Regions from separate parts of the Streptomyces sp. NBC_01077 genome, predicted to be linked through region 2. Evidence: riboswitches for the same ligand, from Rfam matches in the RefSeq annotation. Region 2 holds a riboswitch; the other holds the start of a gene.
The links. Region 2 has a riboswitch for ZMP and ZTP ahead of glyA (serine hydroxymethyltransferase). Riboswitches for the same ligand answer to the same signal wherever they lie in the genome.
Positions count from the first base shown of each region.

Region 1: linked by a shared signal. The riboswitch ahead of OG462_RS39355 (bifunctional 5,10-methylenetetrahydrofolate dehydrogenase/5,10-methenyltetrahydrofolate cyclohydrolase) and the one ahead of glyA (serine hydroxymethyltransferase) in region 2 are both predicted to bind ZMP and ZTP.

Region 1 is NZ_CP108669.1:8,783,432-8,798,025, reverse strand. Features, by position in the region: gene OG462_RS39370 (DEAD/DEAH box helicase) at 119-3,229, shown strand; gene OG462_RS39365 (SWF or SNF family helicase) at 3,226-4,650, shown strand; gene OG462_RS39360 (hypothetical protein) at 4,631-5,497, opposite strand; gene OG462_RS39355 (bifunctional 5,10-methylenetetrahydrofolate dehydrogenase/5,10-methenyltetrahydrofolate cyclohydrolase) at 5,753-6,607, opposite strand; ZMP/ZTP riboswitch at 6,636-6,744, opposite strand; gene OG462_RS39350 (GAF domain-containing protein) at 6,837-8,321, shown strand; gene OG462_RS39345 (aldehyde dehydrogenase family protein) at 8,365-9,888, shown strand; gene OG462_RS39340 (response regulator transcription factor) at 10,260-10,925, opposite strand; gene OG462_RS39335 (sensor histidine kinase) at 10,962-12,140, opposite strand; gene OG462_RS39330 (ABC transporter ATP-binding protein) at 12,303-12,959, shown strand; gene OG462_RS39325 (FtsX-like permease family protein) at 12,959-14,296, shown strand; gene OG462_RS39320 (DUF4097 family beta strand repeat-containing protein) at 14,587-14,594, shown strand, end outside.
Region 2 is NZ_CP108669.1:5,912,385-5,926,978, reverse strand. Features, by position in the region: gene trpS (tryptophan--tRNA ligase) at 1-483, opposite strand, end outside; partial or broken gene OG462_RS26935 (RNA polymerase sigma factor) at 540-1,147, shown strand; gene OG462_RS26930 (hypothetical protein) at 1,140-1,955, shown strand; gene glyA (serine hydroxymethyltransferase) at 1,977-3,254, opposite strand; ZMP/ZTP riboswitch at 3,328-3,418, opposite strand; gene rocD (ornithine--oxo-acid transaminase) at 3,601-4,809, shown strand; gene OG462_RS26915 (polysaccharide deacetylase family protein) at 4,901-5,596, shown strand; gene OG462_RS26910 (glutathionylspermidine synthase family protein) at 5,603-6,787, opposite strand; gene OG462_RS26905 (hypothetical protein) at 6,802-7,104, opposite strand; gene OG462_RS26900 (hypothetical protein) at 7,296-8,225, shown strand; gene OG462_RS26895 (PLP-dependent aminotransferase family protein) at 8,327-9,820, opposite strand; gene OG462_RS26890 (carboxymuconolactone decarboxylase family protein) at 9,868-10,398, shown strand; gene OG462_RS26885 (isocitrate lyase/phosphoenolpyruvate mutase family protein) at 10,401-11,177, shown strand; gene OG462_RS26880 (serine/arginine repetitive matrix protein 2) at 11,264-12,220, opposite strand; gene OG462_RS26875 (hypothetical protein) at 12,222-12,653, opposite strand; gene OG462_RS26870 (hypothetical protein) at 12,646-14,394, opposite strand; gene OG462_RS26865 (malate dehydrogenase) at 14,590-14,594, opposite strand, start outside.

The sequences.
Region 1 (14,594 bases), 2.9 Mb from region 2:
CCACCCCCATGCGCCTGTGGCGTGGATCACTCACGGCGGGTACGTCGTCGAGGCGGTGCCGTGGGGTACCCTCGGCCGCTCGGACTTCAGGTAGTCAAATTTGAGGAATGCGTTGTCGCTGTCGCACGGACCCGATGATTCCGCCCGCGAACCCGCACAGGTAACCACTCACGTATCCGCCGGGGAACCCTCCCCCCAACTCACCCGCCACTCCGCCGTCTTCCTCCCCGCCGATCCGCCCCGCGCGGGCCGGATCGCCTTCTGGTCACCGGACGGCGACACGCTGCCGGACCGGGGATCCCCCTCGACCGACACCCGTATCGAGGTCGGAGCCGGGGCCGGGGAGCAGGTCGGGATCGAGGTCGAGGTCCGGGCCGGGGCCGGAGTCGGGGCCGGAGTCGGGGCCGAGGTCGGCCTCACGGTCGTGGACGGGGAGAGCCTTCGGCCCGTGACCGTCCCCTCGCGCGCCCTCTCCGTACGGGATGCCCTGCCGCTGCTCGCCCGCGCCCGCTTCTCCGACACCGCATCCCCCGCAAGCGCTTTCTGGGGCGCCGCCTCGCTCCTCGCCCTCGACTTCGTCGCACGCGGCCTGCTGCTGCCCGGCCTCACCCCCGGCGACGTGGACGCCTGGCGGGCCGGTCCGCTCGGGCCCGGCGAGCTCGCCGAACTGCGGACGCTCGCCGCGTCGATGCCGCCCGAGGCCCACGCCGTACCGCTCTCGTCGGACGAGCCGCTACTCCTTCCCGAACCCGAGGCGCTGCTCCGCGCGTTCACCGACGCCGTCGCGGACGCCCTGCCCCGTACCCCGGCCGCTCCGCTCGCCGCCGGCGGTCCCGCCTTCGCCGCCGACGAGCCGCAGCCCCTTCCCGAGCAGCGGGCGTGGGCCGCCGAAGTGGCGGCGGTGCACGACGCGGGCGTCCGGCTCTCGCTCAGGCTCGAACTGCCGGGCTTCACCGCCGAGTCGGAGAAGGCGCCTGACTTCCGGGCGGTCCTGCAACTGCACGGCGTCGCCGACCCGACCCTCGTCGCGGACGCGGCGGAGGTGTGGGCGGGCTCCGGCCGGACGGGCACCGCGTTCGGCCCCCGGGCCCGTATGGACGCCCTCCTCGGCCTTCGGCGCGCCGCCCGTGCGTGGCCCCCGCTGGCGCCGCTCCTGACGGCGGCGGTACCCGACAGCGTCGAACTCGCCGACGAGGAGGTCGCGGAACTGCTCGGCGGGGTAGGCCGGGCCCTCGCGGCGAGCGGCGTTCAGGTCCACTGGCCGCGCGAACTCGCGGACCGGCTGACGGCGAGCGCGGTGATCGGCCCGGTGGGTGGGGAGACGCCCGGTGACGCGGACACCGCAGGCGGCAAGGGCGCCACCACGAGGTTCGGGTCCGGCGCCGGTGGGTTCGGGTCCGGCGCCGGTGGGCTCGGGTCCGACGAGGACGTCGAGGAATCCCGGTCCGCCTCCGGGCTCCCCTCCTTCCTCTCCGCCGACGCCCTGCTCGGCTTCAACTGGCGCTTCGCCCTGGGCGATCAGGAGCTGACCCGCGCCGAGCTCGACCGGCTCGCCGAGGCCGGGCGGCCCTTGGTCCGCCTGCGTGACCGCTGGGTGCTCGTCGACCCTGCCGAGGTGCTCCGGGCCCGGTCCCAGCAGGACCGTCCGGTGACTCCGGTGGACGCCCTCTCGGCCGTCCTCACCGGCACCACGGAGGTCGACGGCCGACCCGTCGAGGTGGTGGCGACCGGCTGGCTGGAGCGTCTGCGGGAACGGCTCGCCGACCCGGAGGGCGGGCGGCCCGAGGTGTCCCAGCCCGCGGCGCTCGCCGCGACCCTGCGCGACTACCAGCTGCGGGGGCTCGACTGGTTGCACCGGATGACCTCGCTCGGCCTCGGTGGCTGTCTCGCCGACGACATGGGGCTCGGTAAGACGATCACGGTCATCGCGCTGCATCTGCACCGGCAGTCCGACCCGGCCTCCGCCGGGCCCACCCTCGTCGTCTGTCCGACCTCCCTCATGGGCAACTGGCAGCGGGAGATCGAGAAGTTCGCGCCGGGCACGCCGGTGCGCCGCTTCCACGGCGCCACCCGCGACCTGGAAGACCTCGCCGGCGGCGGGTTCGTCCTCACCACGTACGGCACCATGAGGCTCGACGCGGCGCGACTCGCCGAGCGGAGCTGGGGCCTCGTCGTCGCCGACGAGGCACAGCACGTCAAGAACCCGTACTCGGCGACGGCCAGGCAGCTGCGGACCATCGGGGCACGCGCGCGCGTGGCGCTGTCCGGCACGCCGGTGGAGAACAACCTCTCCGAGCTGTGGGCGATCCTCGACTGGACCACACCGGGGCTGCTCGGCAGCCTCGGCGCCTTCCGGACCCGGTTCGCCGCCGCCGTGGAGGGCGGCCGGGACCCGGCGGCCGCCGCGCGACTCTCCGCACTGGTCCGTCCGTTCCTGCTGCGCCGCCGCAAGTCGGACCCCGGCATCGCGCCCGAGCTGCCGCCGAAGACGGAGACCGACCGGGCCGTCTCCCTGACACCGGAACAGGCCGGTCTCTACGAGGCGGTCGTACGGGAGACCCTGGCGGCGATCGCCGAGGCCGACGGCATGGCGCGACGCGGCCTGGTCGTGAAACTGCTGACCGGCCTCAAGCAGATCTGCAACCACCCGGCGCAGTACCTCAAGGAGGACCGGCCGAGGATCGAGGGCCGCTCGGGCAAGCTGGAGCTGCTCGACGAGCTGCTCGACACGATCCTCGCCGAGGGCGCGTGCACGCTCGTCTTCACCCAGTACGTGGGAATGGCCAGGCTTCTGGAGGCCCACCTCGCGGCGCGGGGGGTGCGGACGCAGTTCCTGCACGGCGGGACACCCGTCGCCGAGCGCGAGGCGATGGTCGCCCGTTTCCAGAACGGCGAGGTCCCCGTCTTCCTCCTCTCCCTGAAGGCCGCCGGCACGGGGCTCAACCTCACCCGTGCGGAACACGTCGTGCACTACGACCGCTGGTGGAACCCGGCCGTGGAGGCGCAGGCGACCGACCGCGCGTACCGGATCGGACAGAACCGGCCGGTTCAGGTCCATCGTCTGATCGCCGAGGGGACGATCGAGGACCGGATCGCCACCATGCTCGACCGCAAGCGGGAGCTGGCGGACACCGTCCTCGGGGCGGGCGGCGACACCCCGCCGGAGCTGACCGAACTGACCGATGCCGAGCTGGCGGAGCTTGTGCGACTGCGAGGGGACGGACGATGAGCGGATACGGACACGGGGCCGACGAGCGGACGTTCGCGGCGCTGCCGGCCACGCAGGGCGCGGCCTTCACCCGGACCTGGTGGGGCCGGGCATGGCTCAAGGCCCTGGAGGACACGGCGCTCGACGGCCGGCAGCTCAAAGAGGGACGCCGGCACGCGCGGGCGGGGGCGGTGGGCGCCGTGTCGGTACGGCCCGGGCGCATCACGGCGGTGGTCAAGGACCGTGACGGCACGGCGTACCGGAGCGACGTCCTGGTGCGGGAGTTCTCGGAGGAGGAGTGGGAGCGGCTCCTGGACCTCGCGGTGGACAGCGCGGGGCACATCGCCGCGCTCCTCGACCGCGAGATGCCGCCGCACCTGGTCGAGGACGCGGCGGCGGCCGGGCTCGACCTGCTGCCGGGAATCGGCGATCTCGATCCGAAGTGCGGCTGCGAGGCCTGGGACCACTGTCCACACACCACCGCGCTCTGCTACCAGGTGGCTCGTCTGCTCGACGAGGATCCCTTCGTCCTGCTGCTCATGCGGGGGCGCGGCGAGCGCACTCTCCTGGACCAGCTGCAGACACGCAGCGCCTCACGTGCCGCGCGCGGCGGCCGGGACGGCCGGGGCGCGGACGACACACCGGACATGGACGCCTCCGAAGGGGCCGGCGGGATGCCCGGCGTGTCGGCCGAGGAGGCCTACGCGGCGGGGTTTCTCGTACCGCCGCTGCCCGCGCCTCCGGTCGCTCCGGACGCGCCGGGCCGAACGCCGTCGCTCGACACGGAGACGGAACCGCAGCCGGGCGTCGAGCCGGCAGCCCTGGAGTTCCTCGCGTCGGACGCGGCGGGCCGCGCGCACCGGATGCTGATCGAGGCGCTCGACGCCGGGGCGGTGGCCGACGGCACGGCGGTCGGCGGGGCGGCGGTCGGCGGCAAGCCGGGCGTCGGGGCTGTGCTCGGCACGGCGGTCGGCGGCGCGTCGGTCTGCGGCGCGCCGGCGCGCCCGCTGACGGTCGCTCAGGATGCTGTACGGCTCGCGGCGGACTCCCCCGCGCCCTGGATCGCCGCGCGGCTCACCGCCGGCTCGGGCCGGACGCGGGCGGAGATGGACCTGGCCACGCGCGCGTGGCGGTTCGGAGGTGCCGCCGCGCTGGCCGTACTGGAGGAGGAGTGGACTCCGGACGCCGAGGCGCTCGCCCGGGCGGGCGCCCGGCTCGCGGAGGCCTGGGAGGACGACGAGCGGCCGGTGCTGCGGCGGGCGGGTGGCACGCGGTGGACGGTGGTGGGCGCGGAGGCGCAGCTGCGGCTCGGGGAGGACGGGCGCTGGTGGCCGTACCTGAAGTCCGGTGCCCGCTGGTCCCCCGCCGGACCGCCGGACCGCGATCCGGCGACCGCGCTGGCGACGGCCTTCGCCGCCGGCCCTACTGGAGCCGGTGGCTGAGGGTGCCGCCGCCGGCGGAGGGGGCGGCCAGGCTGCAGGCGACGGTGTCCGAGCCGAGAAGGTAGCTCGTCCGGTACGGGTACTGGACGAAAGTGGTCCAGCGCGTGCCGAGCGCTTGCCGCGCGGCCTTGCGGCGCAGCGGTTCGCGGCAGAGCAACGTCGCCGCCTCACGGACCGCCGTGTCCGTGGCGAGGAGTCCGGTGAGGCGGAGCCTGGCGACGAGTTCGGCGTTGTGCGGCGTGTCGCAGGAGCGCCGGAGCGCGGTGCCCGGCGCGCCGCGGTCGATGTCGAAGCAGTCGCCCACGCGCAGTGCTTCGAACGAGACCGGCCGGATGGATCCACCCCCTCCCCTCACGGAGCCGGTCGGCCGGGGGGTTGCGGTGCTTTTCCCGGTGCCGGAGGGCGTCGGGGACGTGTTCCCCCCTGGGGGAACGGACCGGAGGGGCGACGCGGTACGCGTCGGCGGGCCGTCCGAGGTCGCACCGGCTGTCGGCGTGTCGGCGGTGCGACCGCCGACTGCCCCGGTGTCGCCCGCGCGCGTGTCGTTCGGTCCTCCGCCGGCCGGCGGGGTGGCCTCGGCCCGGCCGTCGCCGGTGATGGAGGGCGACGGCACGCCGGCCGGGTCGCCGCCCGGCCTGTCGGCCGTGGACAGGCTCTGCTCGGTGCCACCCCTGGCTGCCACGAAAGCGGTCGCCACGAGCGCGGCCACGAGCAGCGGGACGAGCGGCACGCCGAACCACTGGGCGCGCCGGGCTGCCGGTCCGGGCCGGGGCGCGCCGAGCCGGACGAGCCGGGGCGACCAACCGGACTCGGAACCGGATCGCGCAGGCGCGGCAGGGTGCGTCACAGGGCTCGCATCGGACCCCGTGTGCGGGTCGGCCGCATCGAAATGTCCGGGCTCACCGGGCGGGGCGGGTTCGCCCGGCCGGCGGTCCGGCGGCGGGGTGGCGGTCGACGGGTGTGGCACAAGGTCAAGGTTCGCCGGTCGGCGGCTCCGCAGCCACCCTTTTAGGGGCGCCCTGCGCGGCCTGTACAGAAACGTGACCGTCATCGACCGCGGCCCCGCCCGCCACCGCTGCCGCCGCCCCGTCACGAACCGTGCCTACAGGCCGAGCTGGCGCTCCGCGCCCTCGACCGTCTGGGCGAGGAGAACGGCGATGGTCATGGGGCCGACACCGCCGGGGACCGGGGTGATCAGGGAGGCGCGCTCGGCGGCCGACGCGAAGTCGACGTCGCCGACGTTGCCCGGGTTGTAGCCGGCGTCGACGACGACGGCGCCGGGCTTGATGTCCGCGCCCTTGATGAAGTTCGGCCTACCGACCGCGGCCACGAGGATGTCGGCCTCGCGGACGACGGAGGAGAGGTCCTCGGTGCGGGAGTGGCAGTAGGTGACGGTGGCGTCGCGGCCGAGCAGGAGCAGACCGGCCGGCTTCCCGAGGATCGCGCTGCGGCCGACGACGACGGCGCGCTTGCCCCGGGGGTCGACGTCGTACGCGTCGAGGAGGCGCATGATGCCGCCGGGCGTGCAGGAGACGAAGCCGGGCAGACCGAAGCCCATGGCGGCGAAGGAGGCCATGGTGACGCCGTCGACGTCCTTCTCCGGGGCGATGGCCTCGAAGGCGACGCGCTCGTCGATGTGCGGGCCGACCGGGTGCTGGAGGAGGATGCCGTGGACCTCGGGGTCCTCGGAGAGCGCGGTGATCGCGGCGACGAGCTCCTCGGTCGTCGTGGCGGCGGGCAGCTCGACGTGCTTGGAGCGGATTCCGGCCTTCGCGCAGCGGTTCTGCTTCATCTTCACGTACGTCACGGAGGCCGGGTCGGCGCCGACCAGGACGGTCGCGAGACACGGGGTGACGCCGGTGCGACGGGTGATCTCGGCGGCACGGGCGGCGGTCTCCTCGACCGTACGGCGGGCGAGGGCAGTGCCGTCCATGAGGGTGGCGGTGCTGGTGGACATGGCAACTCCTGGGCGTCGTCTCTGACAGGTGATTCGCCCAGGCGCACGGCATCGGTACGGTCGCGCCGGTGGAGCACGCTCTCGCCGGGCCGCTCCCCGGTGGTGATCCACCTCGAGCGCCAGTCACGGCCCGAGCCCTACTGTACGTGAGCGGTCGGGGGCCGGTCCCGGACAGGGTGCATATGACCGGGTGCCGGGGCGCTTGTCGGCGGCGCCTCCGCGCATCACGATGAGCCCCGACGGGCCGGACGACCTCGACGAGGAGGCCGAGTTGAGCGATACGTGGATGGCCGGACGGGCGGAGGCGGCGGCCGAGACGCCCCACGGCGGCGGGGAGGCGACCGCCGCGGCTTCCTCCGCGACGGACCCGGGCCACGGGGATGCGCCCCTCGGCCACTGCCCCGGGGACAGGAGCCTCGGCCGCCGCCCCGGGGATACGAGCCTCGGTCATCGACCCGGGGATGCGAGCCTCGGGCGCCAGAGGGAGACCCTCAGCCCCGGTGAGGCGCCCCCCGGATCCTCCGGGCACGTCCGGCCGCTGGTCGCCGCGTCCTGGCGGCGTTCCGCACGCGCGCACGTGAGTCCGGACGGGGCTGCCCGGGTGGAGCTGGACGAGGACGAGCTCGCCGCGTACCGGGACGGCCATCCGCTGGCGTCGGCGATGCCGGTGATCCGGGAGCTGATGGGGGCGTACGCGACGGACGGGGAGCATCTCCTCGCGGTCTGCGACGCCGCCGGGCGGATGCTGTGGGTCGAGGGGCACCCGGCCACGCTGCGCAAGGCGCGGGGGATGAACTTCGTGGCCGGGGCCCGCTGGTCGGAGGCGGCAGCCGGAACCAACGCGCCCGGGACGGCCCTCGCCGTCGACCGGCCCGTGCAGGTGGTCGCCGCCGAGCACTTCCGGCACCCGGTGCGTGCGTGGACCTGCGCCGCCGCACCTGTGCACGATCCGCGCAGCGGACGGGTGCTCGGCGCGGTCGACATCACGGGCGGGAGGCGGCTCGCACACCCGCACAGTCTCGGATTCGTGCAGGCGGTGGCGCGGGCGGCCGAGTCGCAGCTGGCCCTTCTCGGGCCGGTCCCGGAGGCGGGCAGGCTCAGCCTCTCGGCGCTGGGCCGCGACGAGGCCCTGCTCTCGACCGGGGATCGGCGGGTCCGGCTGAGCCGCCGCCACAGCGAGATCCTGGTGCTGCTCGCGCATCGTCCGGAAGGGATCGGCGGCGAGGAACTCCTCACACTCCTCTACGAGAACGAGTCGGTCACTCCGGTGACGCTGCGGGCGGAGTTGTCCCGGCTCCGGGCGCTGCTGGGTCCGGATCTGCTGCGTTCGCGCCCGTACCGGCTGGCGGGTGGGGTGGACGCGGACTTCGCGGCGGTGGACCGGCGGCTTGCCTCGGGGGCGGTCGCGGCGGCGGCCGGGGAGTACGCGGGCCCGCTGCTTCCGGCCTCCCTCGCTCCCGGGGTCGTGCGGCTCCGTGAGCGTCTCGCGGACCGGCTGCGGGCGGCGCTGGTCGAGCGGGGCGACCCCGGGCTGCTCGCGGACTGGGCGTACAGCGTGTGGGGCGAGGACGACCTGGTGGTCTGGCGGGCGCTGTGCGCGGCGGTTCCGGCCTCCCGACTCGCGCCCGTACGCGCGCGTCTCGACTCCCTGGAGGCGGAACTGTCCGCCGGTGCAACGGTCTTGCAACGTCTGGGTCCGCACACTCGCCGGTGAGCGCCGGTCAGGGACGACCGGCCGTCGCAGGGAGGCCATACCCATGACCCGTTACGCCGCACCCGGTACCGAGGGCGCGCTCATGTCGTACGAGGCCCGCTACGACCACTGGATCGGAGGCGCGTACGTCGCTCCGGCGCTCGGCCGCTACTTCGAGAATCCCAGCCCGATCGACGGCCGCCCCTTCACGGAGGTCGCGCGCGGCACCGCCGAGGACGTGGAACGCGCGCTGGACGCGGCGCACGCGGCGGCCCCGGCGTGGGGGCGGACGGCGCCGGCGGAGCGCGCGGCCGTCCTGCTGCGGATCGCGGACCGGATGGAGAGCAGTCTGGAGGCGCTCGCGGTCGCGGAGAGCTGGGACAACGGCAAGCCGGTCCGGGAGACGCTGGCCGCCGACATCCCGCTCGCGATCGACCACTTCCGCTACTTCGCGGGGGCGCTGCGGGCCCAGGAGGGTGCGCTGAGCGAGATCGACGACGACACCGTCGCGTACCACTTCCACGAGCCGCTGGGGGTCGTCGCCCAGATCATCCCGTGGAACTTCCCGATCCTGATGGCGGTCTGGAAGCTGGCGCCGGCGCTCGCCGCGGGCAACGCGGTGATCCTCAAGCCGGCCGAACAGACCCCGGCCTCGGTGCACTTCTGGCTGAGCCTCGTCGCGGACCTGCTGCCGCCGGGCGTCCTTAACGTCGTCAACGGCTTCGGTGAGGAGGCCGGCAAGCCGCTCGCGTCCTCGCCGCGCGTCGCCAAGATCGCCTTCACCGGTGAGACGTCGACGGGCCGCCTGATCATGGGCTACGCCTCCGAGAACCTCAAGCCGGTCACCCTCGAACTCGGCGGCAAGTCCCCGAACATCTTCTTCGACGACGTGTGGGCGGCGGACGACGACTTCCGAGACAAGGCCCTCGAGGGCTTCACGATGTTCGCCCTCAACCAGGGCGAGGTCTGTACCTGCCCCTCGCGCGCCCTCGTCCAGCGGGGCCACTACGGCGAGTTCCTGGAGGCGGCGGTAGCCCGTACGGAGAAGATCGTCCCGGGCCATCCCCTGGACACGGACACGATGATCGGCGCCCAGGCCTCGGCCGACCAACTCCGCAAGATCGCCTCGTACCTGGAGATCGGACAGAAGGAGGGCGCGAAGATCCTGACGGGTGGTCACATCGTCGAGCACGGCGGCGAACTGGCGGGCGGGTACTACGTCCAGCCGACCATCTTCGAGGGCGACAACCGCATGCGGGTCTTCCAGGAGGAGATCTTCGGCCCGGTGGTGGCGGTGACGTCCTTCACGGACTTCGACGACGCGATCAGCACGGCCAACGACACCCTGTACGGCCTCGGCGCCGGCGTCTGGACCCGCGACACGAACACCGCCTACCGCGCGGGCCGCGCCATCCAGGCGGGCCGCGTCTGGACCAACTGCTACCACGCGTACCCGGCCCACGCGGCCTTCGGCGGCTACAAGCAGTCGGGCATCGGCCGCGAGACCCACCGCATGATGCTGGACCACTACCAGCAGACGAAAAATCTTCTCGTGTCGTACTCGCCGAAGAAGCTCGGCTTCTTCTAGCGGCACGAAAAGAGGCGCCTGACCTGGGCTTTTGCCCGTCAGGCGCCTCTCGTTCGCCTTGCCGAGAAAGGGGTCTCGTTTGCGCCGAAACTCCCAGTTCATCCCACCGGTATCCCGCTCCTGACCAGCTCTTCCGGACCAGTCACGGACCCCCCCCCAGACGCCTCGCCCCGGCTGACGCGGCCCCACTCCTCCATGGACTGCTCGATCCGGTCACGGCCGACCGGGAGGCTTCAACAAGATCGTGTTACGAGCTCGTAGGGAACAGGATTCTGGGGCCGACACGTGTTGAGAGCGCTCCCAAAACCTGCGGCACCAAATCAAGGCTCACGGAGCTGTGGGCGCTGCTGGACGGTGCCCGGGGCCAATCCTCAATTGTATTCGAACCAGGCCAGAATGGCCTTGACGCGCCGATTGTCCTCGTCGGGAGGCATGCCGAGCTTCACGAAAACGTTCGCCACATGCTTACTCACGGCAGCGCCGGAAAGAAACAGCTCCGTCGCGATTTCTGCGTTGGAGTGCCCTTCGGCCATGTGGGCGAGCACTTCCCTTTCCCGAGCGGTGAGCCGGGCAAGCGGCCCCTGTGGCGAGTCCGCGCGGGTGACGTGGCGAACAACCTCGGGGTCGATCACGACGCCACCTGCGGAGACCGTCTCGACAGCTCGCAGGAAGTCGGCGACTCTGCCCACTTTCTCCTTGAGCAGGTATCCGACGGCTCCGTCGGCACCCGGGCCGTTCAGAAGCTCCCTCACATAGGGGCCCGTGACGTAGGCGGAGAGAACCAACACCGGCAGGTCCCGGTGACGGGAGCGCAGATCGATCGCGGCACGCAGTCCGTCGTCGGTGTTTTTGGGGGGCATGCGGACATCCGTGATCACCATGTTCGGGGCGGCTCCGGCATGCACCAGCTCGTCGACTGCGGCAACCAGTTCGTCGGCGTCCTCGCATTCGCGGATGACATCATGAGCGTGGGAGGTCAAGATTTCCCGGATGCCGGCCCTTATCAGCACGCTGTCATCTGCCAGAACAATTCTCATGACCCCCCTCCCCGGGGAACGTCCTGCTTCAATTTATCACCATGGGGGTTGGCTGGGAGCGGACGCTACAACCAGCGTCCCGCCACCCGGTGGGCTGAGAATTTCGAGATTCCCGCCGACGCTTCGCATTCGCTCGCGCAGTCCGGCGAGCCCGGAGCCCGTGTCGATTCTCGCACCGCCGACACCATCGTCGTGCACACGCACGTGTACGTCTGTCGTCGCGCATCGTAGGTCGATCCGAGCGTTTCCCACACCTGCGTGTTTCGAGATGTTCGTCAGGGCTTCGGACACCGTGAAGTATACGGCGGTCGCAGTCGGTGACGAAAGCTGGGCGTCATCGCCGGTGCTGGTCAGTTCGACCCGCAAAGGTGATCGTGCGGCCAGCTCTCGGACGGCGGCGATGAGACCGAGGTCGCTCAGTTCACGGGGATGGATGTCGCGCACCGTGTCCCTCAGCCGTTCGAGTGCGCGCTCCGCGTGAGCCTGGGCCTGCCGTGCCAGCCGCACGATTCGTTCCTGGTCGGCGGCTGCGGCCGTGGCCGTGGCCGTGGCTTCCAGCATCCCGAGACGCATGACGACGGCGACGAGTTCCTGTTGGGCGCCGTCGTGCAGATCGCGTTCGATGCGTTGTCGCTCGAATTCGAAGGCCGCTGTCAGCGAAGCCCTACTGGTCCGGAGCTCCTCCAGTTTCGCGAGCAGATCCGGGTCCCGGTTTCTGGAGAAGGCGCGCAGGAGAAAGTCGCGAAGAAATGATGTGCCGGTCAGTACGGTAGTGGTGACCGCGCCGAGAACGATGCCTGCGGGCATCGCCAGGAGGGTTTCCCCAACGGATTCAGGGGTGAATGGACCGACCTGCGCAGCGATACCGAAGAGCCAGAAGACGGGGGAGAACACCAACGCGGCAGCGCCGATGAATCCGAAGAAGGCCACCAGCAGTGACAGTGCGGACAGGAGTACGGCGGTCACGAAAACCGGGAGGTCGGTGCGCCACATCGACCGTGAACGCAGCCGGAGTACCACCCACTTTGCCCAGCTGTGGTCCGAGGGTTTCAGGGGCATCGTCTCGACGCCGCACCACCGGGCTCTCGAACGGTCCGTCTCCGCCACCACCGGGGCCGAGACCGGCGCGACGAGAATGGAAAGCAGCAGAATCGGAAAAGCCATTGCCGCGATGCATTCCGTCAGCACCCTCCGGGCAATACGAATCTGCGCCATGCCCGCCATTGTCGCATACTGCGGATCGCGCAAAAGGTAGACCTAGGTCTACCTTCAAGCAGTGCAGACACCCGTGTGGCTCCCGCCGCGCCCTGCTTAGCTCGATGCATGCCTATCTCAGCTGCCGCTTCCGTGCCGTGCATCCGTTTGCGCGGCCTACATATGGACTTCCCCGTCCCGGGCCGTCGACGCGAGACGACGCGCGTCCTGCACGATATCGACCTGGACATTCCCGAAGGCCGGCTGACCGCCATCGTCGGCCCCTCCGGGTCGGGCAAGTCGACGCTCCTGCTCTGCATGGCTGGTCTGGAGCAAGCGACCGCGGGTTCCATCGAGGTCCTGGGAACGGATGTCCTGTCGCTCCCCCCTCGCAAGCAGGCCGCATTCCGCAGTGAGAACGTCGGATTCATCTTCCAGGAGTACAACCTCGTCAGCTCGCTGACGGTCGAGGACAGGCTCGGTATCGCCCAGCACGCGCGGCGGCGCCCCGACCGGCTCTCCGGAGGGGAACGCCAGCGCGTCGCGGTGGCCCGGGTCGTCGCGAATCAGCCGCGGATCGTCTTCGCCGACGAGCCGACCGGCGCGCTCGACCTCAAGTCGGGTCACGTCGTGCTCGATTGGCTGCAGGCACTTCCCGCGCAGGGAACCACGGTCCTCATGGTCACACACGATCCTCATGCGGCCGCACGTGCTGACCAGGTCGTGGTGCTGGGGTCCGGGCGAGTGCACGCCGTCATTCCTGGTGGCGACTCCCACGCGGTGAGCGATGCCGTCCTCGCGGCGCAGTCGGAGGACGAAGCGGGTGAGCAGGCGTCGTGATGCGACTTGTCCTGTCGGACATTCGGATGCAGGCGTCCATGTGGTTGTGGACGTTCCTGTGCGCAATGGTCGGTGCGGCATGCGCAGCGGGCTCGGTCATCGCCATGTTCACCGCCGTCTCGGCAGCGCGGGCGGCGGGTGATGCGCGGATGGTCTCCGCGTCGATCGCACTCGGCGGCAACATCGTCTTCTTCACCGTGCTTGCCGCCGTGGGCATCGTCGCATCCACCGTCGGACTGACCTTGACGACCCAGCGACGCGATCACGCCCTGTGGGCGATCCTCGGGATCCCGCGCAATCGCATCAGATCCATTCTGCGCACGGAACTGATCGTGCTCGGCACTGCAGCCGGCGCGCTGGCAGTACCGCTGGCCCCTCTTGTCGCGAGCACCACGCTCTCACAGTGGACGACCACGGGACTCGACCTGCACGGAGCCACGGCCGGATTCCAGCTCTGGCACGTCGGGGCGAGCGTGCTGTCCGGAGTGGTTCCGTGTCTGCTCGGCGGCTGGGGAGTCACGCGCCGCGCCGCCAAGACACCGGAGATGCGCGCGTTCCGAGACCTCTCCGATCCACCGGCGCGGCCCGGCGTCACGCGCAGCGTTCTCGCCCTCTGCCTCCTCGCCGGTGTGGTCGGGATGTGGATTCCCGGGCTGGGACTCGAACTCGAAGGCGGGATCGCACAGCGGACGGCCTTCGCTTTCGCCGGCGACCTCTTTCTCATCTGCCTGTTGCTGCTGATGGGGCCGTGGGTGCTCACACCTCTGATGAGGTTCTGGACCGCGCTCCTGCCCTCGCGCGGTGTCGCCTGGCACCTTGCCGTGCAATCGTGCCGCACCCGCGCGGCGAGAAGCGTCGCCACGGTGCTGCCCTTCGCCCTCTCCTTGTCGTTCGTCGGACTCTTCATGGTCATGGGGAACGTCATGCCCGGAAGCGCCGCCGGGCTGGACGATGTCCTGGTCGTGCTGGGCTGGGTCTTCGTCGTGTCCTGGGTCGGCGGCCTTGCTGTGATCGCTCTGGTCGGGCGGGAACGCACACGTGATTCCGCCATCGTGGCGGTCGCCGGTGCGCGACCGGGCGTGGTCACCCGATCAACGATCTATGAGGGAGTGATCTACGCGGGGACGGCGATCATCTTCGGTGCGATCTCCATCGCGGTGACGAGTGCCACTATCGCCGTGGGCGCCAAGATCAGCGTCGTCCGGGTTCTGGACGGCCTCCCCTGGGCGACTCTCGGCGTGCTCGCCGGCGTGACGCTTGTGACCACCTGCCTCGCTCTGGCTCTCCAAGCCGCCCGTGTGTCGCGCACGGTCGCAGCCCGGGCTCTGCGCTCGTGAAGCAGGGCGACGTCCGTACCGGTCGCCGCGACAGCAGAATCCCCCGCCCGGTATTCAGGTTGCCTGCTGACGCCACGGAACGAACTCGCCACCGATGCGATCGCGGCCTTTGAACCAACCACCACCATGAACGGCATGCGTCACCTGCATGTCCAGAACTATGAAGGAATGAATCAATGGGAATTAGGCCTCACGCTGTGCTCGTCCTCGGGGGTGTCGCGATCCTCACTGTCGCAGCCACGGGATGCGGTCCGGACGGTGCCCCGGCGAACACAGTCGTGGAATCGAAAATGTTTGA
Region 2 (14,594 bases):
GGTCAGCTCGATGTGCTGGCGCTGGTCCTCGCCGACCGGGACCTGGTTGGCCTGGTAGAGCAGGATGTCCGCGACCTGGAGGATCGGGTAGGTGAAGAGGCCGACGGTGGCGCGGTCGGCGCCCTGCTTGGCGGACTTGTCCTTGAACTGGGTCATGCGGGAGGCCTCGCCGAAGCCGGTGAGGCAGTTCATGACCCAGCCGAGCTGGGCGTGCTCGGGGACGTGGCTCTGGACGAACAGGGTGCAGTGCTCGGGGTCGAGACCGGCGGCGAGCAGCTGGGCCGCGGCGAGCCGGGTGTTGGCACGCAGCTCGGCGGGGTCCTGCGGGACCGTGATCGCGTGCAGGTCGACGACCATGTAGAAGGCGTCGTGGGTCTCCTGGAGGGCGACCCACTGGCGGACGGCGCCGAGGTAGTTGCCGAGGTGGAACGAGCCTGCCGTGGGCTGGATTCCGGAGAGCACGCGGGGACTGTCAGAGGCCATGCACATCATTCTCTCAGGTGTGGGAACCGATCCCCGACTGCCGGTGTATCAAAGGTGTGAGGACGCGGGAGGGGGGCCTGGTCGACGACGAGGCCGTGGTGATCGCACGGGTGCGCGCCGGAGAGCCGGAGGCGTACGCGGAGCTGGTCCGCGCGTACACGGCGGTCGCGCTGAGAGCGGCCGTGGCGTGCGGTGCGGGCGCGGAGGCCGAGGACGTGGTGCAGCAGGCCTTCTTCAAGGCGTACCGCTCGCTCGGGCGCTTCAAGGAGGGCTCGGCGTTCCGGCCGTGGCTGCTGCGGATCGTCGTCAATGAGACCAGGAACACAGTGCGGTCGGCGGGTCGCCGGCGGGCCGTCGCCGATCGGGAGGCGGAACTCCTCGGGGGCGAGCCGCGGATACCCGAGTCGGCGGATCCGGCGGTCGCGGCGGTGGAGCGGGAGCGGAGCAGACGGCTCCTCGAAGCACTCGACGGACTGAGCGAGGACCACCGGCAGGTGGTGATCAACCGCTATCTCCTCGAGCTGGACGAGACGGAGACGGCCCAGGCGCTCGGCTGGCCGAAGGGGACGGTGAAGTCCCGGCTGAGCCGGCGCTGAAGAAGCTGGGCCTGGTGCTTGAGGAAGGCCTGACGGAAGGACCGGAGGGAGGTGAGGAGCATGGCTGACGAGGGTCTGCCGGACGAGCTGAGGGAGCTGGGACGGCGACTGCGCGTGCCGGACGTGGACGGGGAGTCGATGGCCGAGCGGGTGCTCGCCCAGCTCCTCGCCGAGCAGGTGCCACCACCGGAGCCGGGCCGGCCCGGGCCGGCCCGGCTCCGGTGGTGGACAGCGGCGTGGACGGCGGTACGGGGATGGGTGCGGGAGCGGTGGCGGGCCCTGGTGGCGGGCCTGACCGGGGTGCTGATCGTCCTGGTGCTCACCCCGCCGGTGCGGGCGGCGGTGGCGGAGTGGTTCGGCTTCGGCGGGGTCGCCGTGCGGTACGACCCGGACGGGCGTCACGTCCCGGCCGGCGGTGCGGTGCCGGGGTGCCCGGAACCGGTGCCGGCGGCGGAGGCGGGGCGGCTCGCGGGCTTCGAGCCGCTGATACCGAAGGCGCTCGGCGCGCCGGACGCGGTGGCGGTGACGGGGTCGGCCGAGCGGGGCCGGGCGGTGATCAGCCTGTGCTGGCGCGACGGGGGGCGGACCGTCCGGCTGGACGAGTTCCCGGCCCGGCTGGACATCGGCTTCGCCAAGCAGGTGCGGACGCAGCCCGAGTGGGTCGATCTCCCGGACGGCGCGCAGGGCTACTGGTTCGCGGCCCCGCACCTGCTGACGTTCCCGATGACGGACGGGACGGGCTCGGCCTGGACCCATGAGGTCCGCACGGCGGGCCCCACGCTCCTCTGGACGAGGAACGGGGGCGCGCTCACCTTCCGCCTGGAGGGCATACCGGACCGCGAGGAGGCCCGCCGGGCGGCGGAGTCGGTCGACTGAGGGCCGCGCGGATCGCGTGGGTCAGACCGGGAGGCCGGGGGCCGGGAAGGCGGTCAGCAGGTCGGCGACCTCCGCACGGATCGTGGCGAGGGCCTGCTCGTCGCCCGTGCCGGCGGCGGCGACACCGCGGTCGATCCAGTCGGCGACCTGGGTCATGTGCTCCGTGGTGAGGCCTCGGGAGGTGAGGGAAGGGGTGCCGATGCGGATGCCCGAGGGGTCGAACGGCTTCCGGGGGTCGTAGGGGACGGTGTTGTAGTTGACGACGATGCCCGCCCGGTCGAGGGCCTTCGCGGCGATCTTGCCGGGGACCTGCTTGGGGGTGAGGTCCATCAGGATCAGGTGGTTGTCGGTGCCGCCGGAGACGAGGTCGAAGCCACGGGCGAGGAGCGCCTCGGCGAGGGCCTTGGCGTTGGCGACGACGGCGTGGGCGTAGTCGCGGAAGGAGGGCTGGGAGGCCTCGCGGAGAGCGACGGCGATGGCCGCGGTGGTCTGGTTGTGCGGGCCGCCCTGGAGGCCGGGGAAGACGGCCTTGTCGAGGGCCTTGGCGTGCTCCTCGCGGGACATGAGCATGGCGCCGCGCGGGCCGCGGAGGGTCTTGTGGGTGGTCGTGGAGATGACGTCCACGTACGGGACCGGGGACGGGTGGGCGCCGCCCGCGATGAGGCCGGCGATGTGGGCGACGTCGGCGACGAGCACTGCACCGGACTCACGGGCGATCTCGCCGAAGGCGGCGAAGTCGATCGTGCGGGGCAGCGCGGTGCCGCCGCAGAAGATCACCTTGGGGCGTTCCTTGAGGGCCAGCTCGCGGACCTCGTCGAAGTCGACGAGACCCGTGTCCTGGCGGACGCCGTACTGGACGCCGCGGAACCACTTGCCGGTGGCGGAGACGCCCCAGCCGTGGGTGAGGTGGCCGCCCATGGGCAGGGCCATGCCCATGACGGTGTCGCCGGGCTCGGCGAAGGCGAGGTAGACGGCGAGGTTGGCCGGGGAGCCGGAGTAGGGCTGGACGTTGGCGTGGTCGACGCCGAAGACGGCCTTGGCGCGCTCGACGGCGAGGGTCTCGACCTGGTCGATGTTCTGCTGGCCCTCGTAGTAGCGGCGGCCGGGGTAGCCCTCGCTGTACTTGTTCTGGAGGACGGTGCCGGAGGCTTCGAGGACGGCGGCGGAGACGTAGTTCTCGCTCGGGATGAGGCGCAGGGTCTCGGCCTGGAGGCGTTCCTCGGCGCCGACGAGGGCGGCGAGCTCGGGGTCGGCGGCGGCGAGTGCGGGGTGCTGGTACTGGTGCTGCGGGACGGTCATGGTGGTGTCCTCCGGGCGACGGCGGATCCCGGGGCACTGCGTGAGAGGCGCGGCGCCACGCGGGACTTCGGTCCCGTGACGCCCAGGCGGGCGGCGTCTCGTGTGGTCTGCCGCGCACGACTCCCCCGGGGTCGCTTCCCCGTGCGCCAGTCGCCGTGCGTGTTTTCAGAGTAGCGGGTGTCTTGTCGGTCAGGCCGGATCGGGGAGCGGGGTCTGACCGACAAGACACCCGCAAAGGGCGCGCCGCGCGCGAGGTTTCCCGGTCCGGCATCCGAGCGACGATAGAAACAGGGGCCACACCCCCTCGTCGGGGTCATCCCCGAGCCGCAGGACGAACGGAGATCCCGTGTCGAGCACACAAGACGCGATCGCTTCGGCAGAGGCGCACAGCGCTCACAACTACCACCCCCTGCCGGTCGTCGTCGCTTCGGCGGACGGCGCCTGGATGACCGATGTCGAGGGGCGCCGCTATCTCGACATGCTCGCCGGATACTCGGCGCTCAACTTCGGGCACGGCAACCGGCGCCTGATCGACGCGGCGAAGGCCCAGCTGGAGCGGGTGACGCTGACCTCGCGCGCGTTCCACCACGACCGGTTCGCCGAGTTCTGCACCCGGCTCGCCGAGCTGTGCGGCAAGGAGGCGGTGCTGCCGATGAACACCGGCGCGGAGGCGGTCGAGACGGCCGTGAAGACCGCCCGGAAGTGGGGGTACGAGGTGAAGGGCGTGCCGGACGGGCACGCGAAGATCGTGGTCGCGGCGAACAACTTCCACGGCAGGACGACGACGATCGTCAGCTTCTCCACGGACCACGAGGCCCGGGACCACTTCGGTCCGTACACGCCGGGGTTCGAGATCGTGCCGTACGGGGATCTGACGGCGATGGAGGCGGCGGTCACCGAGAACACGGTGGCGGTGCTGCTGGAACCGATCCAGGGCGAGGCGGGGGTCCTGGTGCCGCCGGCCGGCTATCTGGCGGGGGTGCGGGCGCTGACGCGCCGGCGGAACGTGCTGTTCATGGCGGACGAGATCCAGTCGGGTCTGGGCCGGACGGGCCGGACGTTCGCGTGCGAGCACGAGGGTGTGGTGCCGGACGTGTACATCCTGGGGAAGGCGCTGGGCGGCGGTGTGGTGCCGGTGTCGGCGGTGGTCGCCGACCGGGAGGTGCTCGGGGTGTTCCGGCCGGGTGAGCACGGGTCGACGTTCGGCGGGAACCCGCTGGCCTGTGCGGTGGCCCTGGAGGTGATCGCGATGCTGCGGACGGGCGAGTTCCAGGAGCGGGCGGCGGAGCTGGGCGAGCACCTGCACGCGGAGCTGGGGCTGCTGGTGGGCGGCGGTGCGGTGGAGGCGGTGCGCGGGCGCGGACTCTGGGCCGGGGTGGACATCGCGCCCTCGCGCGGCACGGGCCGGGAGATCTCGGAGAAGCTGATGGAGCGGGGTGTCCTGGTGAAGGACACCCACGGTTCGACGATCCGGATCGCGCCGCCGCTGGTCATCTCGAAGGAGGACCTGGACTGGGGTCTGGAGCAGCTGAGGGGCGTGCTGTCGGAGGAGTGACGGAGTCCGCTTGAAGGGGCGGCGGCCGTGGGCCGGCGCGGGACAACTCGGACCATTGACAGGGCAGTTGGTCTAGGCCAATGATGCCGCCATGCCGAGACTCCGTCTGCGTCACGCCGTGCGTGCCGCGCTCGCCGCCCTCGTCCCCCTCGCGCTCCTCGGCGCGGTCACGGGACCCGCGCACGCCGCCCCGAGGGCGGCCTGGTCCGAGCCCGTCCCGGTGGTCTCGCACGTCGAGACCACCGACCCCGTCGTCTTCATCACCATCGACGACGGCTGGTTCCACGACCCCGCCGCGGCGAAGCTGCTGCTCGACCGCCGGGTGCCCGCCTCGCTCTTCCTGCTCCCCGGCGCCTACTCGTACGACTCCGGCTACTTCCACACCCTGCTGAACCAGGGCCGTTCCCGCGTCGAGAACCACACCGTCAACCACCCGGACCTGACCACGCTCGACGCCGCCGGCCAGAAGGCGGAGGTCTGCGGGGCACGCGACCAGCACCTGGCCCAGTTCGGCGACGGTCCGCGGCTGCTGCGCCCGCCGTACGGCGTGTACGACGCGACCACCCGGACCACGGCCCGCGCCTGCGGGGCGAAGGCGCTGGTGGCGTGGACGTACGACCTCACCACCTGGGGCCAGTGGACCCCGCCGACGCCGGCCCTCAAGGCCGGCGACATCATCCTGCTGCACTTCAACGAGACCCTGGAGCAGGACCTGGAGCGGGCCCTCGCCGCGGCCGAGGCCGCCGGCCTGAAGCCCGCGCCGCTCAGGGAGTACATCCCGGAGTAGCCGGCCCTACAGGATCACGTGCGGGAGGAAGCGGGCGTACTCGTCGGTGACGAGGCCCGTCGACTCCCGGATCCCGAGCCCCGCCGCCTCGTCCTCGACGACCCACGCGCCGAGCACCACCCGGTTGCCGTCGAAGTCCGGCAGCGGGGCCAGCTCCTGGTAGCAGCAGGGCTCCCCGTCCCGTACGAACGGCTCCGTACCGGCCTCGTGCAGGGTGACGCCCGCGCCCTCGCGGCCGAGCAGCGGCTTGGCGACCCAGCCCGCGGTCGTGGCGAGCTCGCGCGGTCCGTCGAGGTAGGCGGGCAGCAGGTTGGGGTGGCCCGGGTACAGCTCCCACAGGATCGCGAGCAGCGCCTTGTTGGACAGCAGCATCTTCCAGGCGGGCTCGATCCAGCAGGTCGTCCCGGTGCCGCCGCCGTTGTCGAGGGTGTCCAGGACGTGCCGGCCGAAGCGGTCGGTGGTCAGCCACTCCCACGGGTAGAGCTTGAAGCAGCTGCGGATGAACCGGAGCCGGTCGTCCACGAAGCGGCGCGAGAGCCGGTCCCAGCCGATCCGTTCGACGGAGAGCGCCTCGGTGTCGAGCCCGGCTTGCTGGGCGGTCTCGCGCAGATACGCGACCGTCATCAGGTCCTCGCCGAGTTCGTCGCCGTCGGAGTGCGCGAAGTGGAGGGGGCCGGGAGGCAGCAGGTGGGCCTGCTTCTTCCACGCGTCGACGAGCCGTTCGTGGAGGGAGTTCCACTGGTCGGCGCCGGGGAACCGTTCCTCCATCCAGAACCACTGCGGGCTCGCGGCCTCGACGAGCGAGGTGGGCGTGTCGGCGTTGTACTCCAGCATCTTGGCCGGGCCGGTGCCGTCGTAGCGCAGATCGAACCGCCCGTAGAGGGAGGGGAGTTCGGCGCGGCGCCGCCATGACTCGGCGACCAGGGACGCGAGCTTCGGATCGGTGATCCCCAGCTCCGCGAACCGGTCCCGCTCGACGATGTGCGCGGCCGCCGCCAGGCACATCGCGTGCAGCTCGTCGACGACCTCTTCGAGGGCCTCGACCTCGGGCAGGCTGAAGGAGTAGTACGCGCTCTCGTGCCAGTACGGGCGCAGCGAACCGTCCGGGTAGCGGGTCAGCGGATAGACGAGCCCCTGCTCCTCCACCGTCTCCTGCCAGCCGGGCCGCGGCTCGATGGTGTGCCGTCGCATGTGCCGGACCTCTCTCAGCCGCCGCCGGAACCGGAGCAGCCGAAGCCGCCGGTGTCGACGGCCTTCTTGTCGAAGCTGCCGCCGCTCACCTGCTTGTCGCGTAGGGAACCGCCGTAGTAGTACGAGCCACGGGTGGTGCCGCCATTGTCGTCGTCGTCACCACCGCCGCCGCTGCTCTCGCACTCGTAGCGGGGCAGCTCCTCCCGGGTCAGCGGGTCGACACACCGCTTGTCCGGCTCGGAGCCGCACGCGGTGATCGTCGCCGCGAGCACACCCATCCCGCCGAGCACCACCGTGCTCGACCTCAGCCTCCGCATGTCCGTCGCCCTCCCGTTCGCGGGCGCGACCCTTACGGTCACACCGGCCGCCGTTCCCGCTTGTCGCGTTCACGTCTGTCGCGACCGCACAGTGTAGGCCGGTGATTTTCAGCCGCAACGCCTGGGCCTGTCCGGCGGATCGGGGCCGCGGCCCCGGCCATGATCCGCAGGACAGGCCCTAGAGTCATTTCGTGCTACTCGGGATGATTTGTGCGCTCGCTTCGTCCGTCTGCTTCGGCGCGGCCTCGGTTCTGCAGGCGATGGGCGCCCGCGCCGCGACACCAGGGACCGGGGGTGGCGTCGACATCGCGCTGATGGGGCGGGCCCTGCGGCAGTGGCGGTACATCGCCGGCCTCGGCATGGACGGGCTGGGCTTCGCCCTGCAGATCGTGGCCCTGCGGACCCTGCCCATCTACGTGGTGGGCGCGGCCCTCGCCGCGAGCCTGGCGGTCACGGCGGTCATCGCCTCCCGGGTGCTGCGGGTGCGGCTGAGCCGGGTGGAGTGGACGGCCGTCGCCGTGGTCTGCGCGGGGCTCGCGCTGCTCGCCCTCGCCTCCGGGAAGGAGGGCCACCGGGAGGGCTCGGACGCACTGCGCTGGGCGCTGCTCGCGACGGCCTTCGGGGTGCTGCTGCTCGGCGTGGTCGGCGGCAGGCTGCCGCAGCGACCGCGCGCCCTGGTCCTCGGCCTCGGCGCGGGCTTCGGCTTCGGGGTGGTGGAGGTGGCGGTCCGGCTGATCGACGGCATCGATTTCGCCGACCCGGTCTGGTACGCGCTCCTGGTGGGCGGCGGGGCCGCGTTCCTGCTGCTGACCTCGGCGCTCCAGCGCGGCTCGGTGACCACGGCGACGGCGGGCGCGGTGCTCGGCGAGACGATCGGCCCCGCGATCATCGGGGTGGCCTGGCTCGGCGACACCACCCGGCAGGGGTTCGGCTGGCTCGCGGTCCTCGGCTTCGCGATCGCGGTGGCGGGCTCCCTGACCCTGGCCCGCTTCGGCGAGCCACCGGAGGTGGACGAGACCGGGCGGACGGTGACCGCGGGCACGGGGGCGGGCGTGGGCACGGGTCCGGGCGGGGGCCAGGGCTCCGGCCAAGGCCAGGGCTCCGGTCCGGACACCCCCTAGGTCGTGTCCGGAAAGCAGCGCCGTCTGCCCGCCGGGCCAGGCGGGCTTTCCGGACACGACCCAGGCGCTCGGCCGGCCCGGCCCGGTCAGCAGGACGACCCCTACGGCAGCACCCGGCACAGGGCCTGCAGCGCGCTCTGCCAGGCGCTGTCCGGCGGCGTCCCGTAGCCGACGACGAGGCCGTCCAGGGTCGCCGGCACCGTCGGGCGGCGGAACTGGTTGACGCCCTGGACGGCGAGCCCGTTCCAGGCCGCGGCCCGGAGCACGGCCTGCTCGGTGCCGGGCGGCAGGGCGAGCACGGCGTGGAGACCGGCCGCGATCCCGCTGACCCGCGTCTCCGGCGAGTGCGCGGCCACCGCCGCCACCAGCTGGTCGCGGCGCCGCCGGTAGCGCAACCGCATCGCCCGTACGTGCCGGTCGTACGCCCCCGAACCCAGGAACTCCGCGAACGCCAGCTGGTCCGGCGCGCTGGACACCCAGTCCACCACCCCCTTCGCCGCCACCACCTCGCCGACCAGGCTCTCCGGCAGCACCATCCACGCGATCCGGAGCCCGGGGGCGAGGGACTTGCTCGCGGTGCCGAGGTGGACGACCCGCTCGGGATCGAGGCCCTGGAGCGCGCCCACCGGCTGCCGGTCGTAGCGGAACTCCCCGTCGTAGTCGTCCTCCAGGACGAAGCCGCCCGAGGCGCGCGCCCAGTCGACGACCGCCGCACGCCGGTCCGGGGGCAGGGCGCCGCCCAGCGGGAACTGGTGGGCGGCCGTCATCAGGACGGCCCCGACCGAGCCGAGGCTTCCGGAATGGCCCGGATCCGACAACTCCTCGACCCGGGTGCCACGTTCGTCGAAGGGCAGGACCGGGGTGCCCAGGCCCGCGCCGGTGAGGAGACCGGCGTGCAGGCCGAGCCCGTACGACTCGACCGCGACGTCCCGGACGCCCCGGCTCCGCAGCACCTGCCCGATCAGCATCAGTCCGTGCACGAAGCCCGCGCAGACCACGATCCGTTCGGGCCGGGCGTACACGCCCCGCGCACGGGCGAGGTACTCGGCGAGGACGGTCCGCAGTTCGATCCGGCCGCGCGGATCGCCGTACCCGAAGGCCTCGTTCGGGGCGGCGGTGAGCGCCCGCCGGTACGCCTTGAGCCACTCGGCGCGCGGGAAGGACGCCAGGTCGGGGGTGCCGGCCTTCAGGTTGTGCGCGGGCGCGGAGGGCCGGGGCGGGGAGAGCGCGGGAGAGGCGGCGGCAGGCCGCGCCGCCGGGCGCGCCGCCTCCGCACGGCGGGGCTCGACACGGCGGGACTCGGGGTGGCGGGACTCGGCGCCGCGAGGCTCGGCGCGGCGGGCGACCCGGGTGCCGGAGCCCTGCCGGGCCGTCAGCCAACCTTCGGCGACGAGTTCGGCGTAGGCGTCGGCGACGGTGTTACGGGCCATGCCGAGGTCGGCGGCGAGCGACCGGGACGACGGCAGCCGGGTGCCCGCCTCGAGGCGTCCGCTGCGCACCGCCTCCCGCAGGGCGTCCATGAGCCCGGCCCGCAGGCGCGGACCGCGAAGTTCAAGATGAAGATCGGCCCCGAAAGTGGCCCACTCGTTCGCCATGGCAATGGACCATACTCCTGTGCCACCTGGCTCGTACGGTTGAAGACATGACCACGCACACGGACATCCTTGAGACCACCGGGATCGCTACGGCCGCGCCGGCCGAGTACGCCCACGAGCACGCCCCCCGCCTCCCCCTCGCCGAGCGCGTCCCCGAGTTCTACCGGGCGATGCTGCGCCTGGAGACGGCGGCGGCGAAGGACATCGACCCGACCCTGTACCACCTGATCAAGATCCGGGCCTCGCAGATCAACCATTGCGCCTTCTGCATCGACATGCACAGCAAGGACGCGCTGGCCGAGGGCGAGACCGTCGAGCGGATCGTGCAGCTCTCCGCCTGGGAGGAGTCGCGGCACTTCTACACCGAGCGGGAGCTGGCCGCGCTCGCGCTGACCGAGTCCGTCACCGTCCTCACCGACGGCTTCGTCCCCGACGAGGTGTACGCCCGCGCCGCCGAGCACTTCGACGAGACGGAACTCGCCCGCGTCATCAGCGCGATCGTCGTCATCAACGCATGGAACCGGATCGGCGTCAGCACCCGGATGACGCCCGGCCACTACACCCCCCGCGGAGCATGAGCGTGAGCGTCACCGGGGGCGCGACCGGGGGCGGTGCCGGGGGCGCGACGGCCGAGGCCCTGCGGGCCCTCCACCGGGACCGGACCGCGGGCGATCCGCTGGTGCTGCCGGGTCCGTGGGACGCGGTGAGCGCCCGTGCCTTCGAGGCGGCCGGCTTCCCGGCGCTCGCGACGCCGAGCGCCGGGATCGCCGCCTCCCTCGGGTACGAGGACGGGGCGACACCGGCGGCGGAGATGTTCGCCGCCGTTGCCCGGATCGTCCGCGCCGTCTCCGTCCCCGTCACGGCGGACCTGGAGGGCGGTTACGGGCTGTCGGCGGCCGAACTGGTGGAGCGCGTACGGGAGTCGGGTGCCGTCGGCGTGAACCTGGAGGACACCGGCCCGGCCGGCGGTCTCACGGACCCGCGGGCGCACGCCGAGTGGCTCGCGGAGGTGCGGGCCGCGGCGGGGCCCGCGCTCTTCGTCAACGCGCGCGTGGACGTGTACATCCGCCGGGCACCCGAACCGGTCGACGCCGCGATCGAGCGAGCCCGGCTCTACGCGGAGGCCGGCGCGGACTGCGTCTACCCGATCGCGGCCCCGCCCGCCGACCTCCCGGTCCTTCGCGCCGCCCTCGGTGACCTCCCGCTCAACGCCCTGGCCGGCCAGGGCGGCCCGTCCTTCGCCGAACTCGGCCGGCTCGGCGCGACCCGGATCACCTTCGGCGACGGGCTGCTCCTGCGCGCGGGGGACGACCTGTCGGCGCTCGCGGCGAGTCTCCGGGAGAGCGGGACACTCTGACGCTCCCGGCGGCGCGGGGCCTGGGTCCCCCAGCCCTGGATCCCCTAGCCCTGGGTCCTCCCCTAGGTCCCCGCCCCCGGCGCCGCTCAGTGCGCGCCGGGCCGGAAGAACTCCAGTGCCACGCGGAGGGATTCGCGCTGCTTCGGCCACTCGCCCTCCGGACCGGCGGCCAGGATCGTGTAGTGGTTGCCGTCCGCGGCCGTGAAGGCCCGGTCGACGACCTTGCGGCGGCTGCCGTCGTCCCGGGCGTACGCGTACACGAGCTCGGCGGAGTCGGCCGGGACGCCCGGTTCGCCGGTGAGCCGTTCGAGGCTGATCTCCTGGTAGCCGGGCTTGTTGGCGCGGCCGTCCTCGGAGGCCGCGCGCAGGGCCTCGTACGGCGTCAGGCCGGCCTCGACGACCACGAAGATCTGGAGCAGGCTGCGGCGGTCGGGCGCGTTGTAGAAGACGCCCTGGTCGGACTCCGTACGGTCCCAGCCGTCGGGGACGGCGATGGTGAAGCCCTTGAGGTCCTCCAGGACGCGGTAACCGGCCGGGGGCGCGCCGTCCGTGGGGGTGGCCGTGCCGGAGGGCGAGGCCGGGTCCGACGGCGTACCGGACGGGGAGTCCGACGGCGGGCCTGACGTCGGCTCGGTGGTCCCGTCGGCCTCCTCCGGGGCCGAGACGGAGGCCGGGGGGCCGCTCGCCGCCGGGCTCTGCCCGTCGTCGTCACGGCCCCAGAGCAGCCAGCCGCCCACGGAGCCCGCCGCGAGGACCGCCACGGCGACGCCCGCCGCGGCGGCCGCACGCGCGCGTGGCCGGGCCTCCGGAGCGGCGCTGCCGGGCGTGGTGTGCTGCCGGCCGTCCGTCTCCGGCACGTACGCGGGCGCGTGCCCGGGGTCGTACCCCGGCACCGTTCCCGGTGCGTACTGCGGCGGGGGCGGCGGCGGCAGGGGTACGAGAGGGCCGTCCCCGACTCCCCCTGCGGGACCGGGCGTCGCCGCGCCGGTCTCCCAGCTCTGCGTCTCGTCGTTCCAGCGGGCCCCGCCCCCGTAGCCGCTCATCTCACCCTCCGAGCAGGGCGCCGACGGCCTGCCCGACGGCCACGCCCGAGGCGAGGATCCCGGTCACCGCGCCCGCGTCCGTGAGGGCGCGGCGCAGCCGGGTGAGCCGTCCGGCGTCCGCCCGGCCCGTGCCCTCGATCTCGTCCTCGGTGTCGGAGAGTTCGGTGTCCAGGGCGGCCGTCTGCTCGGTGGGGACGACCCCGCCCAGGTCGGTGCGGAGCCGGCGAACGGCCTGGAGCAGTTCCTCCTGCTGCGGGTCGCGGGCCGGCGGGGTCCCGTGCACCGTGCTGGTGACGGTGTTGTGGTCGCCGATGGTGACGTTGCCCCCGGTGTTGGTGACATGGATGCCGCCGCGGGCGGCCCGGGTGTCGCCGGAGCCGTTCGCGGCGGTGTTCCCGGTGCCGTTCTCCGTGGTGTTCCCGGCCTCAGCCACGAGTGCCTCCCGTGCTCACGTTGGTGAAGGTCCTGCTGGTGACGGTGTTGTGGTGGCCGACGGTGACGTTGCCCTTGGTGTTCTCGATGAACGTGCCGCCCTCGGCGACGTGGACGATCTTCTGCTCGAACTCGGCGGTCTCGTACCCCGCTTCGCGGAGCGCGACCGTCACTCCGTTCGCGACCCGGTCCTGGACGCTCTTCAGATAGCGGCTGACGTCCATCTCCTGGAAGAGCGAGGCGTCGTCGTCGGAGCCGAGCTCGCGGACCGAGACCTCGGGGCCCTCGGGCAGCGCGTTGGCGTGTCCCTCGGTGAGCAGCCGCCAGGCGTGGCCGACCGAACGCCCGAGGGTGACCAGGGCCTGCCCCGCCGAACGCGGGGTCCGGCCGAGGGCCCAGACGGCCCTGCCGAAGCGGTGGTTGTGCCGGTAGCGGTGGGCGATCCGGTCGGCGTACCGGTAGAGCGGCTTCACCGGCCGGAGGACGTGCGGGGCGACCTCCAGCATCAGCATGCCGCCCTGGGTGTGGACGCGGACGAAGACGGTGGTGACGATCTCCTCGCCCCAGCCGCCGACGCGGACGCGCAGGAAGTGCCGGCGGGTCTCGCCGCCCTCCTCGATGGCGCCCGAACGGTGCGCCTCGAAGCCCTCCGGGCTGTACGGGGCGGCGGTGCGGGCCGGCAGTCCGTCGACCGGCAGGAAGACGACCTCGTCGATCTCCAGGTCGCGCAGCCGGTCCCGTACGGCGGCCTGGATCGCGGGCGAGCCGTGCGCGGAGGGCACGCGGAGCGCCTCCACGAGCGGGACGACGTGCCGCATGATGGCGCTGTTGTCGAGCGGTTCGGGCGCCCCGCCGTCGAGGTTCTTGCGGGGGCGCAGCTCGATGGAGAGCGACCAGGGCTCGTACGGCTCACCGGCGCCGCAGAACGGGTCGTCGGCCCCGTACATCACGAGCCGCGCGTGCTGTTCGGTACGGATCCGGTCGCGCAGCCGGCGGAACCGTACGCCCTCGGCCCGCTCGGCGGGGTCGGATCCCTGGTCGGGGAAGCGCTCCCGGGACAGCTCCTCGGTGAGCGCACGGGCGAACTGGCCGCGCTGGGTGGCCACCGCCCAGGCCACGAGGAGCGGCACGACGATGGTGATCCACACTTCCAGCCTGCCGATGCCCCACATCTCCTGGGCGACGAGTTCGACCGCGAGGCCGACGAGCTCCCCGGCCTCGGCGGTGTCGCCGAGGAACTCCCAGCCGGACTCGTCGTCGCCGAGGGCGAGGAAGAGGAGCAGCAGGACGGACTGGAGGAGCATGAGCCGCCCGTACCAGCGCAGCAGGAAGGCGGGGACGAGGCGGAAGACTGGCGCGGTGGCGGACCGGCCCCGGACCCAGCGGGCGAGGCCGAGGACCAGGAAGGGCACGATCAGGAGGACGATCAGGCCCTTGGTGAGCGGGATCGCGATGATCCAGAGGGCGAGGATGCCGGCGGCCCAGGCCAGCTCGACGCGGCGGGCGCGGAGCGCGTGCGCGAGGACGCGGCTCGCGTCGTAGCCGAGGGAGGGGGCGGCGAAGCGCTCCTCGTGGACGTACAACTGGTCGATGACCGCGTCGCGGAATCCGTCGTCGAGATAGGTGCCGGCGCAGAGCAGCCGGGTCGCCTCGCTGGCGGCCGGCAGCCGGCGCGGGTCGGCGGCCGGCGGGGTCGCACCGGGCGGCTGCCCCGGCTGCCGAGGTAAGAAGGACTGTGCCAAAACTCCCCCGATCGTGTGTAACTACTCATGTTTACGGCCGGCTTGGCCGCGAACCGGGGGGACAGCATAGGGGAGGCGGGGGCTCCGTGTCGGCAGGAAAAGCAGCCCGGTGCGGGCATGAAAAACGGCGCCCCCACGCCGTACGGTCGGTCGTACGGCCCGGGGGCGCCGAGCAGGTGGAGCCGGGGCTCAGTCTCAGA